2 regions of the Microbacterium sp. 22303 genome follow, and region 2 is predicted to be linked to the other one. Evidence: predicted binding sites of a transcription regulator. Region 2 holds the regulator's gene; the other holds the start of a gene.
What was found. The regulator HspR, encoded in region 2, represses chaperone genes until heat shock. The targets are predictions, from matches to a motif close to AAGTTGAGTCNNNNNGACTCAACTT.
Positions count from the first base shown of each region.

Region 1: the regulator HspR is predicted to act here: its motif matches at 4,907-4,931, upstream of ACTJI8_RS18580 (ATP-dependent Clp protease ATP-binding subunit).

Region 1 is NZ_JBQEOQ010000007.1:185,082-195,607, forward strand. It holds gene ACTJI8_RS18560 (discoidin domain-containing protein) at 1-2,182, opposite strand, end outside; gene ACTJI8_RS18565 (LacI family DNA-binding transcriptional regulator) at 2,365-3,393, opposite strand; gene ACTJI8_RS18570 (glutaminase) at 3,513-3,998, shown strand; gene ACTJI8_RS18575 (glutamine amidotransferase-related protein) at 4,099-4,827, opposite strand; gene ACTJI8_RS18580 (ATP-dependent Clp protease ATP-binding subunit) at 4,946-7,495, shown strand; gene ACTJI8_RS18585 (LysR family substrate-binding domain-containing protein) at 7,629-8,426, opposite strand; gene ACTJI8_RS18590 (transferase) at 8,578-8,985, shown strand; gene ACTJI8_RS18595 (DNA-formamidopyrimidine glycosylase family protein) at 9,185-9,958, opposite strand; gene ACTJI8_RS18600 (EI24 domain-containing protein) at 9,951-10,526, opposite strand, start outside.
Region 2 is NZ_JBQEOQ010000002.1:24,941-35,466, forward strand. It holds gene ACTJI8_RS05840 (molybdopterin-dependent oxidoreductase) at 1-819, shown strand, start outside; gene ACTJI8_RS05845 (DUF4185 domain-containing protein) at 861-1,964, opposite strand; gene ACTJI8_RS05850 (carbohydrate ABC transporter permease) at 1,994-2,905, opposite strand; gene ACTJI8_RS05855 (carbohydrate ABC transporter permease) at 2,905-3,831, opposite strand; gene ACTJI8_RS05860 (ABC transporter substrate-binding protein) at 3,915-5,285, opposite strand; gene ACTJI8_RS05865 (hypothetical protein) at 5,827-6,279, shown strand; gene ACTJI8_RS05870 (heat shock protein transcriptional repressor HspR) at 6,374-6,853, opposite strand; gene ACTJI8_RS05875 (DnaJ C-terminal domain-containing protein) at 7,070-8,056, opposite strand; gene ACTJI8_RS05880 (nucleotide exchange factor GrpE) at 8,067-8,708, opposite strand; gene dnaK (molecular chaperone DnaK) at 8,708-10,526, opposite strand, start outside.

The sequences.
Region 1 (10,526 bases), on a different contig from region 2:
CGGTGCTCGGCACGACGAACCACTGCTGCCCGACGCCGGCCGCCGCCTTGTCGGTGAGCGTCAGCCCGGCGCCCCATGCGCGACCGGCGGTCGAGGAGGCATCGACGCCCAGGAGCGATCCTGCCTGCGTCGCGATCGTGTATGCGCCGTCGCCGGTCGCCGTGAAGGTCCAGGCGCCGTTCTTGCGGTTCACGGATCCGGCCGTCGTCACCTTCTTTCCGTTGCCGGACGCGGAGAGCTTGCGCCCGTCCGCGTTGGCGATCGTGTACGCCTTCGTCGTGTCGACCGCGGACACGGGCGAGACGGAGGGGCCGGCGTCGATCGTGACGTTGGCGAGCTGCGCGTAGGCATCGCCCATGCACCCGAACGAGCAGTACGACCGGAAGGACTTGCCCACGATCGCCGAGCTCGTCTTGTTGGCAGGATCCACGAACCATCGGTACCAGGAGGCCGTGGTGTACGCGGATCCGGTGTCGCCGAGGCGGAACCACTTCTGCGTCGCGAGGTTCTTCGTGGCGTAGAACTCCTGCGGTGCGTTGCCCGACTGGTCGGGGTTCTGCGGCTGTCCGATGTACAGCCCGAGGTAGGCGTCGTAGGTGATGTCCATCACGAACAGCGGCGAGGTCGGGGGCATCTGCCCCTTCTTGATCTGCTGCTGCGCGGTGCCGGGCGTGTTCGGGTCGTACTCCTCGTCGACCGGGGTGTAGCCGGTCTCGCTGTCGTCGGCGACGGGGACCATGTTGCTCTCCTTGCCGGAGATGCCGGGCTCCGTCCAAGCGCCGTCGTACCACTTCTGCCAGGTGCCGGTGGCCATCTTCCCGGAGATCGGGGCGCGGGCGACGTGCTCGTAGAACGCCACCCAGCCGCCGGTCTTGTTCACGACGCGGGAACCGTAGAACGCGTAGAAGTATCCGGAGGCGTGGTCGACGTAGAGGCGGGGATCGCCGTCGCCGTAGTAGTAGGTCTGCTGCGGGAACGCGGCGGTGTCGCCACGGGTCGTGCTGTACGGCGAGGTGATCGCGTGACCGGGGATGGTCCAGGTCTTGCCCTGGTCGGTCGAGACGGCGTAGTCGATCGCGTCGTAGTGCAGTCCGTCGCCGAAGGGCTTGGGGGTGAACTCGTTGTGCACGAGGCCGTACCAGTCGCCCGAGTCGGGGTCGACCCACATCTGGGTGACGTCGCAGTAGTTCGGCTGCGTGTAGCTGGATCCGGCCGGCGCCTTGGTCGACTCCACGCCGGTCGGGCTGGCGTTGCAGAAGTCCGTGGTGTCCGGGTTGGTGCCCGCGGCGTTCAGCGCGTCGTCCGGCTTCGCCGTGTCGAAGTTCGTGCCGGTGTACCAGTTCCACTGGCGGATGTCGCCATTGCTGCCGTCGGGCTCGTTGTAGTAGTTCGCGTGCGACTCGCCGAAGTGGAACGTGCCGTCGGTATCGATGAACGGGCTGGCCGGGGTGTCGTCGGGGTACTGCCACGTGCTGTCGTCGACGGAGTCGGTGGTGACCGTGGCGGCAGCGGGCTTGGGGGTGGGAGTCGGCGTCGGGGTCGGGGTCGGCGTGACGATCGGGTCGGTCGTGTAGACGACGATCTCGGAGGCCGAGGCGTTGTTCGAGCCGTTCACGGCGTCGAGGATCCGGAACTCGACGTAGCGCGCGGAGACCGGCTGGGCGAACGTCACGTACTGGATCTGCGTATTGCTGGTCGGCTGCGAGAACGTCGCCGCGCCGGCGAGCGTCCATCCGCTGCTCTTCCCGTCCTTCGCGACCGCGGCGTCGTTCGTGGTGAGCACCTGCACGTTCTTCGCCGGGCCGTTGCCCTGCACCTTGACCGAGTACCCGAGGCCGGTGAGGGGGTGCTCCGCGCCGATGTCGAACGTGAGGTAGTGCGGCATCGGATCCGGTGTGCCGCCGTTGTAGTTCGACGCCCACTGGGTCGAGTAGTCGCCGTCGAACGCGCCCTTCGCAGTGCCGTCGAGAGAGGGCGGCGCGGGGTAGGGCGCGGATTCGGAATCGACGTCGAGCAGGGTGTAGCCCACATCGGGGATCGCGGCGCCGGCAGGAGGTGCGGTGTCGGCGTGCGCCGAGGAGACGGCGCCGAGGCTCAGCGTCGTCGCGGCGATCGCGAGCGCGGCCGCACCGGCGAGGAGGCCTCGCGAGGTTCGGGGGAGGGACAGGATCTGTGGGGGCATCGGTCTTCCTTGCTGCGTCGTCGAGGCGGGGAGAACATCGGCCACGGTACCTGCAAGTTATCGCTAACATCAAGGATATGCTGAGAATTGCGCCGTAGCTTGGTCGTAACGAGATAGCGCAAACATCACCGCGTGCGCCGTGTCGGCTGCGCGCAGGGTGCGGACGCGGCCGCGGTGCGCGGTCAGTGACGCGGAGCCTGGGTCGAGCTGCGCACGACGAGGCGAGGCGTGATCGACTCCACCGGCGGTACCGCGCCCGGGTGCGAGATCGCGTGCAGCAGGTGCTCCACGGCGATGCGGCCGACCTCGCCGAACGGCTGCGCGACCGTGGTGAGCGCGGGGGAGCAGAACTCGGCGAGCGGGATGTCGTCGACACCCACGATCGACACGTCGTCAGGGATCGACCGGCCCAGCTCGGCGAAGGCGCGGGCGAGGCCGAACGCCATTTCGTCGCTCGACACGAACACCGCGGTGGCCTCGGGGATGCGTGCGAGGATCCGGCCCGCGCGATGGCCCGACTCCGGGGACCAGTCCCCGTCGATCTCGGGCGGTGCCTCCCGGCCGGCATCGGCGAGCGCCTCACGCCAGCCCTGGGTGCGGCTCGAGGCATCCAGCCACTGCTGCGGACCCGCGACGTGCCAGACGGTCTCGTGGCCGAGATCCAGCAGGTGGCGGGTCGCGATCCGTCCCACCTCGCGCTGGTCGACGGCTACCACCTGGGTCGACGCCGTGCGCGAACCGTCGATCGTGATCGTCGGCAGCGTGCGCGTCAGCTCGTCGATCGCGCGCGTGGTCGAGATCAGCGGCACCGCGAGCACGATGCCCTCGACGCCCTGGTCGGCGAGACGCGACATGGCGCGCTCGATCTCGCCCGCATCGAGGGAGGGCGTCGTGACGGAGTTCACGATGTAGCCGGCCTCGGACGCGGTGGTCTCGATGCCGACCGCCACCGCTGTGCGCGAGTAGAAGCCCGTGCGCAGCGATACGACGCCGATCGCCCTGCTCCGCCCGGACGACAGTGCGCGGGCGGCGTTGTTGCGGCGGTAGCCGAGCTGCTCGACCGCCGCGAGCACCTTCGCCCTGGTCTCGGGCTGCACGCTCGGGTTGCCGCTCAGCGTGCGGGACACGGTCTGCGCCGAGACCCCGGCCAGGCGCGCGACGTCGGCCATTCCCGGGATGCGGCGGGGATCCGGCGTCGCTGCGGTCGTCATGGGGTCCGATCGTGGGTGGGCGCGGGCGGTCGTCCCGGCACACGTGCATGATATCGATCACATGCGCGGAGGTGTGCGACGCGGGACGGTGGTCACCGCGCGGGCATAGCCTTGAGCGTGTGATCTCCTCCGAACCGGACGCCCCGCTCGGCGCGCTCCTGGATGACGCGCGCACCGCTCTCTCCGGCGTGCCGCAGGAGGCGCTCGGGCGCGAGAAGACCGGGCGGTGGCGGGCACCGCGCATCGTGCGGGTCGGATCCGCCTGGCACGTCGGCGTGCTGCTCGTCGCCGGTGATGCCGTGTACGCCACGGCCGAGGTGCTGCGCGCCGCAGCCCCGGTGCGTCGGGGCTATGCGGCCGAGTCGGCACGAGCCAGGGCGGAGCGCCGGGCGGAGGCCTCCCGCGGTGGCTTCGACGACGGCGAGACCGTGCACGTGGGCTGGACGCCGATCGACCTGGACGCCGTGGCGGCCGGGGGATCCTCCGGCCCGCTCGCGCTGGTGGACGGCGTGCCGTCGGTGCGGTGGTCCGCGGCCGGTTCCCTCATGCCGCTCTCCGCCTACCTCGACGACCGCATCGCCCTCCTCCGTTCCGCCTCCCTTTAGACCGCGAGACTCCATCTCCGCGACGAGACTGCGCTGATTTGGTGCAGTCTCGTCGCCCAGTTGCAGTCTCGCGGTCAGAGGTCAGAAAGCGGCGGCGGGGTCAGCGGGCCAGTGCGCGCTCGCCGAAGCGGTGCAGGATCCGCGCCGGCTCGGTGACGACGGATTCGAGCACGGCCTCCTGCACGGTGTGGAAGGCGTCCGGATCGAAGTAGCCGGTGGTGCGGTAGAAGACCATCCGATCGGCGAAGTCGCGCGGCGACGGCTCGGGATGGAACTGCGTGGCGTACAGGTCGGCCCCCACGCGGTACGCCTGCACGGGGCAGGTGTCGTTGCCGGCGAGCAGCACCGCGCCCGACGGCACGGCGACCGCGCTCTCCTTGTGCGCGGTGAAGGCGTGGAACACGGGCCCTGCGGGGCCGAACAGCGGATCCGTGACCGCCGCGGCCGTGGTGCGGATCTCTGCCGCGGTGGCCTCCTCGGGGTTGTCCATGCCGACTTCTCCGCCGAGGAGGCGCGTGATCACGCCGATTCCGAAGCAGGTGAAGAACGCGGTGGTGGCGCCGTCGATCGCGCGCTCCGCGATGCGCTCCAGATCCGACTCGACCCGCCGCTGGGTCTCGGACTTGCGGACGTCGGTGACGTTGAACGGAGAGCCGCCGATCACGAAGCCGGCGTAGCGGTCGAAGACGTCGTCCGGCAGTGCGGAGGTCGTGAGGTCGATGCGGTCCAGTGCGTCAGCATCGACGCCGAGGGCGACACGGAACGACGCGCGCTCCGCCGTCGCCGCATCCAGCTCAGGGCGCACGCCGACATACAGGAGCGAGGCCATCCCTGGATTCTAGGCGAGCGGCGGAGGCCGTCGAAGTCCGGATGCAACGGACGGGAATATGAAGGAAGGAGTCGCGTTGAACTTGACAGCACAACGCTCAAGTTTGAGAGGAAGCGAAATGCCCAACGATTTCACCGACGCGGGTTCGGGCTCGTTCGACGAGTTCCTCGCCCGCTACCTGGCCGGTGAGCAGGCCCGGCAGACCCGGTCCATCGACCTCAGCCGGTTCCTGACCGTGCGCACCCAGCGCATCCTGCAGCGCGCCGGCCGCTTCGCGCTCGAGCGCGGCCAGACCGAGCTCGACGCCCTGCACGTCCTGCGCACCATCGTCGAGGACGACGCCGTCGACCAGGCGATCCGCAACATCGGGGTGACCCCGCAGGCCATCGTCGACGCCGTCGACACCCGCCTGCCCGCCCCTGGCGACGCCTCTGACATCGACGCCGCGACGATCACCCCGAGCGCCAGCCGCGCGCTGTTCCACGCCTACCAGGTGGCGCGCTCATCGGGTGCGACCTACATCGAGCCGGAGCACGTCTTCTTCGCGCTCGTGCTCGGACAGGACGCCCCCGCGGGCCAGATCCTCGCGCGTGCCGGCGTCACCGCCGAAGCGCTCACCCAGAGCCTGCGCGAGCCCGTGACCGCGGGTGCCGCGCCAGAGGCCGAGAACACCCAGTCGGCGTCCGAGACCCCGATGCTCGACCGGTTCGGTCTCGACCTCACCGCCCGTGCCCGCTCCGGCGAGCTCGATCCGGTGATCGGCCGGGCCTCGGAGATCGAGCAGACGATCGAGATCCTCAGCCGGCGCACCAAGAACAACCCGGTGCTGATCGGCGAGGCGGGCGTCGGCAAGACCGCGATCGTCGAGGGCCTTGCCCGCGCGATCGTCGACGGCGCCGTGCCCGCGCAGCTCAAGGACCGTCGCGTCGTGGCGCTCGACCTGCCCGCGATGCTCGCCGGCACCCGCTACCGCGGCGACTTCGAGGAGCGTCTCACCCAGACCATGGACGAGATCGCCGCGCACAAGGGCGAGATCATCGTCTTCATCGACGAGGTGCACACCGTCGTCGGTGCGGGCGGATCCGGAGAAGGCGGCGGCATGGACGCCGGCAACATCCTGAAGCCGCGCCTCGCGCGGGGCGACCTGCACCTGGTCGGCGCGACCACGCTCGCCGAGTACCGCCGGATCGAGAAGGATCCGGCCCTCGAACGCCGGTTCCAGCCGGTCAAGGTGGCCGAGCCCTCGATCGAGGACGCCGTGCGCATCCTCGAAGGGCTCAAGCCCGCGTACGAGCAGCACCACGCCGTCGCCTACACGGACGACGCGATCCGCGCCGCCGTCGAGCTGAGCGCGCGGTACCTGCCCGACCGGGTGCTGCCGGACAAGGCGATCGACCTCATCGACCAGGCCGGCGCCCGTTTGCGCCTCCGCCTGGGCGTCGCGACCGATGTGGCCGCGCTGTTCGCCGAGCTGGCCGACCTCGAAGCGCGCAAGAACGCCGCGGTCGGCGCCGAGCACTACGAGGAGGCCTCGCGGATCCGCGACGAGATCGCCGCGGTCCAGGCGCGGATCGACGCAGGCAGCACCGCGCGCCTTGTCGACACCGAGCCCGCTGTCGTCGGCGAGGCCGAGATCGCCGCGGTGATCGCGCGCGCCACCGGGATCCCGGTCAGCCGGGTCTCCGAGAGCGAGCGGGAGCGTCTGGCGGACCTCGAGTCCGACCTGCACGCCCGCGTGATCGGGCAGGACGACGCGGTCGCTGCCGTGGCACGGGCCGTGCGCCGCAGCCGTACCGGCATGGGCGACGCGCGTCGGCCGGTCGGATCCTTCCTGTTCCTCGGCCCCACCGGTGTCGGCAAGACCGAGCTGGCCAAGGCGCTCGCCGACCGTCTGTTCGACGATGAGACCGCCGTGATCCGCTTCGATATGAGCGAGTTCGGCGAGCGGCACACGGTGTCGCGGCTCGTCGGCGCCCCTCCGGGATACGTCGGCTACGACGAGGCGGGGCAGCTCACCGAGCGCGTGCGGCGCAACCCCTACGCGATCGTGCTGTTCGACGAGATCGAGAAGGCGCACCCCGACGTGTTCAACCTGCTGCTGCAGGTGCTCGACGACGGTCGCCTGACCGACGGCCAGGGGCGCACGGTCGACTTCCGCAACACGGTGATCGTGATGACGTCGAACATCGGATCCGAGTTCCTCGCGTCGCGCTCCGGCGCGCTCGGGTTCGTGGCCTCGCAGGACGGATCCGCGAACGGATTCGCCTCGCAGGAGGATCTGCGCGCCCGCGTGATGGGCAAGCTCCGCGAGGCCATGCGGCCGGAGTTCCTGAACCGCATCGACGAGATCGTGCTGTTCCAGAAGCTCAGCCGCGAGGAGCTGGGTCGCATCGTGCGCCTGCTGCTGCAGGCGACGTCTCGCCGCCTTGCCGGCCGCGACGTGACGCTGGACATCACCGACGCGGCCGTGGCCTGGCTCGGCGAGCACGGCTACGAGCCGGAATACGGTGCGCGGCCGCTGCGCCGCCTGATCCAGCGCGAGGTGGACGACCGCATCGCGGACCTGTTCGTCTCGGGCGAGCTGGGTGACGGCGGCCGTGTGGTCGTGGACGCGACGGGCGACGTGCTGCAGGTCACTGCGACCGCGGAACTGGCGCAGGCGGCCTGACCGCAACGGTCGTTGAGCGAGGACGGCGAAGCCGACCGAGACGAGACGCGGTGCTCTTTCGAGGGCGCCGCGTTTCGTCTCGCGGAGACCCGCACTGAGCGAGCGCAGCGAGTCGGAGTGTCGCTCGACGACCCTAGGACTGGCCGCCGAGTCCGCGGGACGAGTTGGCGCGGCGGCCGCGCACAACCCCCACGAACGCCTCGATGTCGGGCGTGGTGGCGTCGGCCGGCCAGGCCAGCAGCACCTGGGAGACGGGAGCGTCCCGCAGGATCCGGTATTCGACGTCCTTGCGGTGATGCAGGCGCGCGAGCGACATCGGCGCGACCAGGATCCCGACGCCCGAGGCGACGGTCTCGACGGCGTCCGCCACGGAGGCCAACGGGGGGATCCGCGACGGGACGGTCGGCAAGTCGAGGTCGCCCAGCACGTCTTCACGTGTGGCGAGCAGCGTCTCGCCCTCCAGGTCTGCGGGGGAGAGCTCCTCGGCGGCGAGGAGATGCGACTCGGCCGAGGCGATGACCACGGGGAGCTCCTCGTAGAGGGGGATCGCGTGCATGCCGTCCTTGTCGAACGGGGCGCGCACGAGCGCGAGGTCGACGACGCCGTCGGTCAGCGCTGAGCGCTGCGCGTCGAACGCGACCGGCACGAGCTCGAGGGTCACGAGCGGCATCCGCTCGTTCCACGTGTCGATCCAGCGTCCCGGGGTGGCACCGGCGACGGCGCCGAGGCGCAGCGTGCGTGGCTCCTCCGCGAGCGGGGCCGGAGCGTCGAAGACGACCTTCTCCGCCTTCTTGCCGCGAGGCGCGGACTTGCCGGATCCTTTGCCTGCGCTCTTGCCCTTGTTGGCCGGACCTGCGGCCGTACTGCGGGCGCCGCCCTTGGCGGAGCGCATCGCGGGCTTGCGTCCGCCGGATGCGCCTCGCTTGCTCATGCGTTCAGCGTACCGGCGGGTGCGCGACGATCTCGGCGGGATCGCGACCACAGCCCGCAGCGACACGCGCGAAGTGCGTGCGCGGGAATAGATCCGTCTCGTTCGCGGTTGCAGATGTATCCGGGGAAAGTCCCGGGCACGGGAGGTTTTCGTGGGTAAGAACTACGTCGACATCGAGGACGGCCGTGGCGGCACCTTGCGCTATCGCAAGCACGCCAACGGCCGTGGTCTGATCGCGCACGGTGCCAAGGTGCACCCGCAGGCGGTCGTGGAGGCCGGCGCCTATGTCGAACCGGGCGCGAAGGTCGGTGCCGGAGCGCATGTCGCGCGCGGCGCCTGGATCGAGCCCGAGGCGATCGTGGGCGTGAACGCCCGGATCGAGGCCCATGCCCACATCGGGCAGGGGTCGGTGATCGGCGACGGCGCCACCATCGGGGTGCGCACCGAGGTCGGGGCCGGCGCGCACATCGCGCGCGGCGCGAAGATCGGCGACGACGAGACCGTCGCCGCCGGCATGACGCTGGACACCGACCGCAAGGGCCTGTGGCTCGCGGCCTGAACACCCCGGCCAAGCCGTGGTGAGAACCGACGGCACCGTCGCAGGCACAAGACGCGCATCTCCCAGAGGGGTGCGCGTCTTCGCGTTCCGGTCGCCGCCGGCCTGCTCAGTGGTCGCAGATTGCGGTCCTGCCGCAGCGATGACGGCAATCTGCGACAGGTGAGCGGATGGGATCCGGCTGGCGCCGCCGGCGTCCTGCTCAGCGCTGGCAGCGGGGGCACCAGAAGGTGCGGCGCTCCTCGGTGGGATCCGCGCCGAGCTCGCCGCTCTCGATGAGCGCGCCGCAGCGCCGGCAGGTGCGATGCGCCCGCCCGTAGACCCAGGTCGTGCGCCCGCGCTGGGCGACGCCGGTGAAGGTGCGGTCGAGACGGTCCCTGTTGGCGCGGATCGTGCGCGCCCCCAGCTCCAGCAGCGGGGTGACGTCGACCTCGTTCGCGGGCGTCGTGGGACGCACCCCGCGCAGGAACAGCAGCTCGGCGGCGTACTCGTTGCCGAACCCGGCCACGTTGCGCTGGTCGAGGAGGGCGACGTGGATCGGCCGCCGGTCCGCGCCGAGGCGTCGTGCGGCCTCGTCCAGGTCCCAGTCGGCAGAGAGCGGATCCGGTCCGAGGTGCGCCACGAGCGTGTCCTCCTGCGCGGTGGGGACGAGCGCCAGCATCGAGACGTCGAAGCCGACCGCCTCCGCCTCCGCCGTGCTCACGATCGCGCGGGCGGTGTAGCCGGGCGCTCGCCAGCGCTCGCCGGGGCGGTACAGATGCCAAGCGCCATCCATGCGCAGGTGCGAACGGAGCGTGGAGTCGCCGATCCGCATGAGGATGTGCTTGCCGCGCGGCACCACGGCGTGCACGACGGATCCGGTGAGGTCGGCGGTCGCCAGCTCGGGCACGCGCAGGTCGAAGCGGGTGACGACGCCGCCCCGCAGCGCGGCGTCGAGGCGCTGCGCCACCCGGTAGACGGTGTCGCCCTCAGGCATGCGCGGATGTCCCTCCGCTGGCACCCGCGGGCCGGACCTCGTCGGCGGGCGCGGAGATCTCCGCACCGCTCGCGGTGCGGTCGGTCAGGGTCCTGGCGAGCATGGTGGATCCCGCGACAGCGGCCGGCATGGTGATGACCGCTCCGAGCGGCACCATGTAGCAGAGCTGCGTGGCGACGCCGAAGCCGAGAACGCGCGCCCTTCCGGAGGCGAGGAGCCGCTGCCGTTCGTCGTGGCTGAGGCCACGGGCGTCGAACGCGCGCCCGGCCAGCTCCCGTGCGAGCAGCCGCCCCGACAGCAGGACGCCGACGACGGTTGCGATCGCTCCGCCCACGAGCGGGATGAAGCCCAGGACGAGGGTGAGCAGGGCGACGAGAATCCCCAGCACGATCAGCCGCAGGCCTTCGCCGACCGTGGTCCAGAACCCGGTCTCACCCACAGGCGCCGCGCCGCCCAGCGACTGTTCCACCCCTCGCCAGATGCGCTGGTAGAACGGGTCGCCGATCGTCAGCGTCAGAGCGGTGAAGACGAGGCCCGACAGCACCGCGGCGGCGACGAACAGCACGAT
Region 2 (10,526 bases):
CCCGCAGATTGGCGCCTGACGGTCGACGGAATGGTCGGCGAGAAGGTGGAGCTGAGCTTCGACGAACTGCTGCGGATGGGCCTGCGGGAGTACGCCGTGACCCTGACCTGCGTCTCCAACCAGGTCGGCGGCGATCTCGTCGGCACGGCACGCTGGCTCGGCGTGCCGGTGCGCGAGATCCTCTCCCGCGCGCTCCCCGCGAAGGGGGCCGACATGGTCCTCTCGCGCAGCATCGACGGGTTCACCGCGAGCACACCGCTCGACGCGCTCACGGATCCGCACCGCGACGCGATCCTCGCGGTCGCGATGAACGGCGAGCCCCTGCCGCCCGAGCACGGTTTCCCGGTGCGGATGGTCGTCCCAGGACTCTACGGGTACGTCTCGGCGACGAAGTGGCTCACCCGGATGACGGTCACGACATTCGAGAAGGACCAGGCCTACTGGACGCCCCGCGGGTACAGCGCGCAGGCGCCCATCAAGCTGTCGAGCCGCATCGACACCCCGCGCATCGACAAGGAGATCCCGCCGGGGGCCGCCCGGATCGCCGGGGTCGCCTGGGCGCAGACCGTCGGGATCCAGCGGGTCGAGGTGCAGATCGACGGAGGGGCCTGGCAGACTGCGACGCTGTCGGCTCCCGTCAGCGACGACACCTGGGTGCAGTGGTTCCTCGACTGGAACGCGACGAGCGGCAGCCACTCGCTGGTCGTCCGCGCCACCGATCGGCACGGCCGGATGCAGGAACAGCAGCGCACCCCGATCGCTCCGAACGGATCAACCGGATGGCAGTCGACCGTGGTCCGGGTCGGCACGGCCGGCTGAACGGCAGCGGGAAGCGCCGACCCCCGAGCCGGCGCCCGCCGTCAGACGAGCCCTTGGATCCGGAACTGCTCGACGTGGTAGACACTGTTGTCGCCGGTGTTCCACTGACTCACGCTGAGATGCAGATCCGGCAGCGTCGAGCCGGGCAGGATGTACCCGCCATAGAGCTGGGCGACGTGGATCGCGTCCTCGGCGCCCCAGTTCCCGCCCCAGAGCAGGGTGGTCTTCGCGGCTGTGTAGAGGTTGTCCGTCGGAGTGTTCACGATCATCGCGTCGATCCGGTAGGCATCGGCGTTGAACCAGGTCAGGATCCACTTGCCTCCGAGAGGTCGCAGGCACATCTCGCCGAACTTTCCCGGCAGCACCTCGGTCGCGGGGTTTCCCCAGCCCCACGCACCGTTCGCGTAACCCCACGGCTGGTACGCCGACAACGTGGTCATGCTGTTCTGCGGCACCCGGTAGAGCACGATGCCCTTGTCGCGCTGGAAGCCCGTGCCGTAGATGTAGACGTAGCCGTCGTTGCCCTGACCCCACGTGATGCACTGGAAGTGCCCGTTGGCCATGTCGGCCGGGAACTTCAGCCCCGTATGCTGCCAGGTCGCCCCGGAATCGTCGGACTGCCACAGTTCGGTCCAGCGCACCGCCCCGAACGTCGGCCCGTTCACGATGGCATGCAAGTACATCCGGGATCCGATCGTGATCACGTCGGAGGGGATCACGGTCTCGTAGTACGCATCGTGCGGGTAGTACCAGAGCTGGGGCGCCGTGACCTGGGTGTTCGCACCCGCGCCCGCCGCGCCGTTGAACACGACCCCGGTGGTGAGGTCGGTGGTCGAGGAGTACAGCGCGACCGGGGAGCGCCAGTTCGTACCGCCCACCGTGTCGGCCCAGGTGTCGCCGAACATGAACAGCAGCCGCCCGTCGGGCGTGCGAGCGGGTATCCCGAGATCGGTCGCGCCGATCCCGTACTGCACCCCCGCCTGCGTGCCGGCGAGCACCTTCATACGGGTCACGGTGAGTCCCGCGGCCGCCGCGGGACTCACGCCCAGCGCCGAGACGCCGAATGCGGCGCCGGCGGCGAGCGCTCCCTGCAACAGGCTGCGGCGGGTGAGCCCGCGGGCAGGACGGATCGCTTCTTCGGACATGGCCTTCTCCCCTTCGAGAACGCGACCGGCTACTTGAGCCCGGCCATTTTGATGTTGCCGATGATCTGACGCTGGAAGATGAGGAACAGGATCACGACCGGCGCCGCGGCGAGCACGGATCCGGCCATGAGCAGGCCCAGCTCGCTCGAGCCGCGGCCGGTGCGGAACTCCGCGAGGTACTGCTGCAGCACGAATTTCTCCGGCGACGTGATCGTCATGATCGGCCACACGTAGGAGTTCCAGTAGGCGAGGAACGCCGTGATGCCCATGACGACGAACGGCGGCTTCGACAGCGGCAGGAAGATCCGCACGAAGATGCCGAACCGGCCGCAGCCGTCGAGCATCGCCGCCTCCTCGAGGCTGGCCGGGATGTTCAGGTAGAACTGCCGGATGAAGAACACCGACGCGGCGCTGGCCGCCCCCGGGATCACCAGCACGGCGAGCGTGTCCAGCATCGCCAGCTTCGTCACGACGATGAAGCTGGTGAGCAGGATCGTCATCCCCGGGATGAACATGGTCGTGAGCACGGCGACCCACAGCGTGCGCTGGAACCGGAACTCGAGACGCGCGAACGCGTAAGCCGCGAACGAGTTCACCGTCAGGCTGAGCACGGTGAACAGGATCGCGCCGAGGAACGTCCAGCCGAGCGTGCGCAGGAATGTCTCGTCGCCGAGGATCTTGCCGTAGTTCTCCCAGTGCCACACTTCGGGGAAGAACTGGAACGGAGTGCTCAGCACTTCGGTCTTCGCCTTGAAGCCGGCGATCACCATCCAGGCGAGCGGGAACAGCGCGGCGAGCAGGAAGATCAGGCCGACCACGCCCTTGCCGACGAAGGCCGCCCAGCCACCGATGCCGTGCGGCACCTTGAGCCGGCGGTGATCCTTGCCGTCCAGGACGATGCGGGTGGTCTCGGGCACGGTCGCGGGGTACGTCGCGCTCATCAGTCGACCAGCCTTTCGGAGTTGATGAACTTGAACACGAGGGCCGACACGGATCCCAGCACCACGAACAGCAGCAGCGCCGCAGCGATCGAGTAGCCCACGTTCACGTCGTTGCGGAAGTGGTTGAAGATGAACAGGTTGGGCAGGGTGGTCGAGTCCAGCGGACCGCCCTGCGTCATCACGAGGGGCAGCTCGAACTGCTGAATCGCGGCGACGAAACCCGTGATCAGCAGGTACAGGAACACGTTCTTCATCTGCGGCATCGTGATGTAGAAGGTCTTCTGCCACCAGCCGGCGCCCTCCATCGCCGCTGCCTCGTAGTACTCCGTCGGGATGTCGACCATCGCGGCGACCATGATGAGCGAGGTCAGCCCCATGCCGAGCCACACAGCCGGCACGGCCACGGCGAGCAGCGCCCAGGCCGGATCCCCGATCCAGGAGACCGCGTCGATGCGGAGCGCGGCCAGCACCGCGTTCAGGATTCCGCCGTCATAGGCGTAGATCACCACGAAGATGATGGACGCGATGACTCCGGAGATGATCGTCGGGATGTAGATGCTGACCTTGAGGATGGTCGCGAGCCGACGCGACAGGCTCACCACGAGACTCGCGAACAGGAAGGCCAGCACGAGCATCACAGGCACCGTCATCAGCACGAACAGGAAGCCTCGGCCGATCGTGGCGACGAACAGCGGGTCCGTCAGCACGTCGGCATAGTTCTTCCACCCGACGAACTGCGGATCCTTGTAGAAGCTCCAGTCCTGGAAGGACAGGAAGCCGGCGTACACCGCCGGCCAGGCGACGAAGACGCCGAGCAGGATCACCACGGGGGCGAGCATCAGATAGGCGAGCTTGGTGTCTCGGTTCCGGTACCGCGCGTGCCGGCGCCTGACGGTGCGCCGGTCGTCGGTGACTTCGGCGGGCATCGTGCCTCCTCGTCGTTCTGAGGTGCGGGGCGTCGGCTGCGCGGTCGGGGACGGCCTCGCAGCGGTCCCCGACCGCGCCGCGCTCACTTCTTGGGAGCCTTGCTGGGCAGATCCTGCGACTGGATGACCTTCTGGATCGCGGCATCGGCCGTGTTGATCGCGTCATCCGGCGAGGCCGCGCCCTTCATCACCGACTCCATGGCAGTTCCGACGGCGAGCGAGACGTCCCAGGGGTAGGTCGGCTCGGGGATCGCGTCCGGCGCGATGTCCTTCGTGATCACCTTCGACCACGGGGCCTTGGCTGCGGCCTCATCCTTCGCGACGGCATCCTGCACGGAGGTGCGCACAGGGACCTTGGTGAACTGCGTGTTCACGAAGAACGGCACGAGGTTCTTCGGGTCGCCGGCGAGAGACCACTCGAGGAACTTCCCGGCGGCGTCGGCGTGCTTGCTCTTCGCGTCGATGACCCACTTGAAGTTGCCGAGGGTGGTCGCGGTGCGGCCGTCGGCGCCCGCGGCGTTCGGGAAGGCGCCGATGCCGGTCTTGGTCAGCAGGTCGGGATAGTCGGATCCGATCTCGGACATCATCCACGAGCCGGAAACCTTGAAGGCGACCTTCTTCTGGCCGAAATCCTTGCCCTCGACATAGGCGGCGAGCGCCTGCTTGGGCATGTATCCCTTGTCCCAGAGCTCCTTGTACTTGGACATCAGGTCACGGTACGCCGCGTTGTCGATGTCCGGCTTGGCCCAGTCGTCCGTGAGCGCCGTGTGCCCGGCGAAGTTGTACTGCTGACCGACCGTCGACCAGGCGAAGGTGATGGCGTCGGACGCCGGCGAGATGCAGTACTGACCCTGCGCGAGCGTCGGCTGGATCTTGGCGCAGTCGGCGAGCAGGTCGTCCCAGGTCGCCGGGGCCTTGTCGGTGTCGACGCCGGCCTTGTCGAGCATGTCCTTGTTCCAGAACAGCACCGTCTGCGCTTCCTGCAGCAGCGGGTAGGCGTAATAGGTGCCGCCGATCTCGGACACGGACTTGGCGGAGTCGATGATCTCGTCGAGCTTCGACTTGTCCACGACCTTGCCGAGGTCGTAGAGCTGCCCGGCGTTGACCGCGTCCTGGATGCTGCCGGAGTGCGTGTAGATGTCAGGGGCCTTGCCCGCCGCCTGGGCAGCCTTCATCTTCTGATCCCAGGCATCCGCCGGGATCTCCGTGTCCTTGACGACGATCTTGTCCTGGGAGGCGTTGAACTTCTTGACGATGTCCTTGTACCAGGCGTTCTCGGGCGGAGTGAACGTGCGGTGCCAGAACTCGATCGTGGTCTTGCCGGAGGAGTCGCCTCCGTCGCCCGCGGCCTGCCCCGGCGTGCTCGAGCCGCAGCCCGCGAGCAGTCCTACCGCCGTGATGCCGCCGAGAGCGGCCATCACCACCCGGCGCGTGCGCTGTGTGTCCGTCTTCATGGGTTCCTCCTCGGGAACACGACTTCCTCGTCGAATCGGTGCTGGGTCCGGCACAGGGGGCCGGGTCCGCGGTCGCGCTGAGTCGGCATCGACCGGGCTGCATTCAGAGTAGGCGAAATCGATTTCAGGCACAAGACGCTCTTGAGCGATCTGCGCAACTCCGTGCGAGTGAAAGCCGATTCCTCTTCTCTCCGCACCGCGCCCGCCCTTTCGGCCGCGACCAGAACGCCTCTAGAGTCGTTCGACAGGAAATCGATTTCAGATGAGGTTTGCTCGTCCAGTCGTGAGGACACTCGCGAAAACCACGAAGGAGCTCCCATGATGACGTCCGCCGTCGGATCCCCCTCACCGGCCGATCTCTCCGGGCGATGGATCCGTCCTGCCGGTCCTGTCCCGCGCGAACCCCGCTGGGGCCATCCCGCGGGGATGCAGCTGGGCATCAGTTCCGCACCGCGCGGGCTGCTGCAGATCTTCACCCCCTATCTGGAGCATCCGCCGTCCGCACGAGGTGGAACTGGCGGGGTACAGCGACTCCGGCTCCGTGCCTCTGGACCGGCTCGTACTCAGCGCGACCATGGGCAACTGGGCGCGGCTGCGCCGGCTCGAGCTCGCGGACCGCGTGGTCACGCCTGCAGAGCTCTGGCCCGGGTTCACCGGCACCGGGTTCACCGCGCACGCCTCCTTCGGACTCGACGAGCTCGCCCGCGAGGGCGGGGCTGCGCTCGTCTCCGCGACGGGCGACGAGGACGACCCGTGGTCCGTCGGCTACAGCGCGCACACCGCGGATCACGGGCGTTTCCTCGGACGGAGGATGCGGCAGACCTGGCGGGTGGACCACCCGCATCCCGCCCTCCGTGCACAGGTCAATGCGCGGTGGTCGTACTGGGCGAGCACCTCGGAGATCCCCGGCGGTCCCGCCTACGAGAACCTCGAAGTCGTGCAGCCGTTTCGACAGGGCGCCGCACTGCGCTTCATCGTCGAGCCGCTGGACTGATCGCCAGCGCGCACGGCGGAGGCCTGCATCGCCGTCTCGGCTGTGCCGGCGCGCACGACAAGCGCCGGCGCGGTCTCTGCACCGCTGCGCTGCCTCAGCGCTGGCTGTCGTCCGGATCGTCCGCGGTGTCGTCGGCGCGCTCAGGGCCGCTCAGCCACGGACGCCACAGCACCACTTCGGTGGAGCGGCGGATCCGGCGCCCGGACGGGACGGCCATGACGGATCCGGTCGTTCCGGCGGCGAAGACGCGCACGCCGGGGCGGTTCGCGCGCTCCTCGCGCAGGTCGTGCTCGAGCTCGCCCACGCGGCGGCGCAGCGTGCGCACCTCGTCCTCGAGGTCGAGCAGGCGCGCGATCGCAGGCAGGCTCATCCCCTCGCCGGACAACTGGGCGACCTCGCGCAGCTGCTCGATGTTGCGCATCGAGTAGCGGCGGGATCCGCCCCTGGTGCGGCCGGGCACGACCAGTCCGATCCGGTCGTACTGCCGCAGGGTCTGCGGGTGCATGCCGGCGAGCTCGGCGGCGACCGCGATGGCGAAGATCGGGGTCTCGGCGTTCATGCGCTCATCGGCCATGACGCACCCTCGTCCTTCGCGCACGGCGCATCCCGAGAACACCGGTCGCGCTCCGCAAGCGGGCGCGCGTACCGGAAACAGGAGAATGCACCGAGATCAGGAGGATCCGCGAGGAATCGTCCTGATCTCGGTCACTGTTCCTGATTCCGGGACGACGCGGCGAGCGGCGCCCGGTGTCCGCGTCGCGCGCGGACCCGATCGACGGCGCAGGTGAACTCATCCCCGGGCCTTCGCCAGCAGCTCGGTGCGCGGGTTCTCGGCGGGCTCCGCCTCACGGAAGCGCTCCAGCGCCTCGCGCGCGGCGTCGTCGAGGTGCGACGGCACGGCCACCTGGACCTCGGCGAGCAGGTCGCCGACGCCCTTCGACGTCGTGACGCCGCGGCCCTTGACCCGCAGCACCCGGCCCGACGGAGTGCCCGGCGCGACCTTGAGCTTGACCGGATCTCCACCGAGGGTCGGCACCTCGATGGTGGCGCCGAGCGCGGCCTCGGTGAACGTGACCGGGACGGTCACCCGCAGGTTCAGCCCATCGCGGGTGAACACGGGGTGCGGCTTCACGGCCACCTGGACCACGATGTCGCCGTTCTCGCCGCCGTCGGGCGAAGGCCGTCCACGGCCGCGCAGACGGATCTTCTGCCCGTCCTTCACGCCCGCGGGGATCTTCACCTTGAGCGGGCGGCCGTCCTCACCCTGCAGCGTGACGGTCTCGCCCTGCACAGCGGTCGCGAACGACAGCGTCGTGCGGGCCGTGACGTCGGCGCCCTTCTGCGGGCCGCCGTATCCGCGGAACCCGCCGGAGGGCTGGCCGAACCGACCGGAACCGAAGGATCCGCCGCCCTGGTTGAACATCGCGAAGATGTCGTCGAAATCGGCGGACTGCCCGCCACGGCCCCGGTTGAACGCGCTGAACACGTCATCGAAGCCTCCGTTGCCGGCACTGCCGGGCGCAGTGAACCGCGCCCCACCGGCGCCCATCGCGCGGATCTGGTCGTACTCGGCGCGCTGCTCGGTGTCGGAGAGCACCGAGTACGCCTCGCTGATCTCCTTGAACTTCGCCTCCGCCGCGGCATCGCCGGGGTTGGAGTCGGGGTGGTACTTGCGCGCGAGCTTGCGGTAGGTCTTCTTCAGATCCGCCTCGGACACGTCCTTCGAGACGCCGAGGGTCTTGTAGAAGTCCTTGTCGAACCAGTCCTGGCTAGCCATCGATCACCCCCTACTCAGCAGGAACGGCGACGACGACCTTGGCAGGACGCAGCTCCACATCGCCCAGGCGGTAGCCCACCTCGACGACCTCGAGCACGACGGCCTTCTGCACACCCGGCGTGGGCTGCTGGAAGATCGCCTCGTGCTGCTGCGGGTCGAACTCGTCGCCCTTCTCGCCATACGAGACCACGCCGAGGCGCTCCACCACCGAGCGCACCTTGTCGGCGATCGCGGCGAAGGGAGTCCCCTCCTGCAGATCGCCGTGCTGGGCGGCGCGGTCGAGATCGTCGAGCACCGGGATCAGGCCCTTGGCGGCCTCGCCCTTCGCGCGCTGGATCTCGACGCCGCGCTGCTCCTCGGTGCGGCGGCGGTAGTTCGCGTACTCGGCCTGAAGACGCTTGAGGTCGACGAGCAGCGTGTGCTCGGCGTCGGCGAGGGCCGCGTCCTCCGCGGCGTCCTCGGCGAGCGCGTCGTCGCTCTGCGCGATGTTCAGGATGTCGTCGACCGTGAGTTCGTCATCGGCGCCGGCGTCCACTCCGGAGTCCTGCCCTTCCGGCTGGGGGCCGGACGCGTTCGCGTCCGACCCCTCGCTCGGTCCTTCGACAGGCTCAGGAACCGCGGCGTTCTCGTCGAAGTCCTTGGGATCCGTCATTACTTCTTCTCGTCCTCGTCGTCCACGACCTCGGCGTCCACGACGTCCTCATCGGACGCCGCGCCCTCGGCCGCCGGCTCGCCCTGCGGGGCGGCCGCGTCAGCCTGGGACTGCGCGTAGATGGCTTCGCCGAGCTTGCCCTGCGACTGGTTCAGCTTGTCGAACGCGGTCTTCACGGCCTCGTCGTCATCACCGGCCAGCGCGGTCTTCAGCGCGTCGACGTCGGCCTTGACCTCGGTCTTCACGTCCTCGGGGAGCTTGTCCTCGTTCTCCGAGATGAGCTTCTCGATCGAGTAGGCGAGAGTCTCGGCCTGGTTGCGGACCTCGGCCGACTCGCGGCGCTTCTTGTCCTCGGCGGCGTGCTCCTCGGCCTCGCGCACCATGCGGTCGATGTCGTCCTTGGACAGCGAGGAGCCGCCCGTGATCGTCATCGACTGCTCCTTGCCGGTGCCCTTGTCCTTGGCGGACACGTGCACGATGCCGTTCGCGTCGATGTCGAAGGTGACCTCGACCTGCGGGATGCCGCGCGGAGCCGGCGCGATGCCGGTCAGCTCGAAGGTGCCCAGCGGCTTGTTGTCGCGGGTGAACTCGCGCTCGCCCTGGAAGACCTGGATCGCGACCGACGGCTGGTTGTCGTCGGCGGTGGTGAAGGTCTCGCTGCGCTTGGTCGGGATGGCCGTGTTGCGCTCGATGAGCTTGGTCATCATGCCGCCCTTGGTCTCGATACCGAGGCTCAGCGGGGTGACGTCGATCAGCAGGACGTCCTTGCGCTCACCCTTCAGCACACCGGCCTGCAGGGCGGCGCCGACGGCGACGACCTCGTCCGGGTTGACACCCTTGTTGGCCTCCTTGCCGGTCTCGCGCTTGACGAGCTCGGCCACAGCGGGCATGCGGGTGGATCCACCGACGAGCACGACGTGAGCGATGTCGCCGACCTTGATGCCGGCCTCGCGGATCACGTCCTCGAAGGGCTTCTTGGTGCGGTCCAGGAGGTCCTTGGTGAGGTCCTCGAACTTCGCGCGGGTGATCGTCTCGGAAAGCGACACGGGGCCGTTCTCGGTGAGCGACAGGTACGGCAGGTTGACGCTGGTCGACGTCGAGGAGCTGAGCTCCTTCTTCGCCTGCTCCGCGGCCTCCTTGAGGCGCTGCAGCGCGATCTTGTCGCCCGAGACGTCGACGCCGGTCGAGTCCTTGAACTGCTTGATCAGGTAGTCGACGAGACGCTGGTCCCAGTCGTCGCCGCCGAGGCGGTTGTCACCGGCGGTGGCGCGCACCTGGATCGTGGAGAAGTCGTCGTCCTTGCCCACCTCGAGCAGCGAGACGTCGAAGGTTCCGCCACCGAGGTCGAAGACGAGGATGAGCTCGTCCTCCTTGCCCTTGTCGAGGCCGTAGGCCAGGGCCGCCGCGGTGGGCTCGTTGATGATGCGCAGGACGTTCAGGCCCGAGATCTCGCCGGCCTCCTTGGTGGCCTGGCGCTCGGCGTCGTTGAAGTACGCGGGGACGGTGATGACCGCGTCGGTCACGGTGTCGCCCAGGTAGGCCTCGGCGTCGCGCTTCAGCTTCATCAGGATGCGCGCGGAGATCTCCTGCGGCGTCCACTTCTTGCCGTCCACGTCGAACGACCAGTCGGTGCCCATGTGGCGCTTGACCGAGGCGATCGTGCGGTCGACGTTGGTGACGGCCTGGCGCTTCGCGGTCTCGCCGACGAGCACCTCCCCGTCCTTGGTGAAGGCGACCACCGAGGGGGTGGTGCGGAATCCTTCTGCGTTGGCGATGACCTTGGGCTCGCCGCCCTCGAGGACGCTGACGACGGAGTTC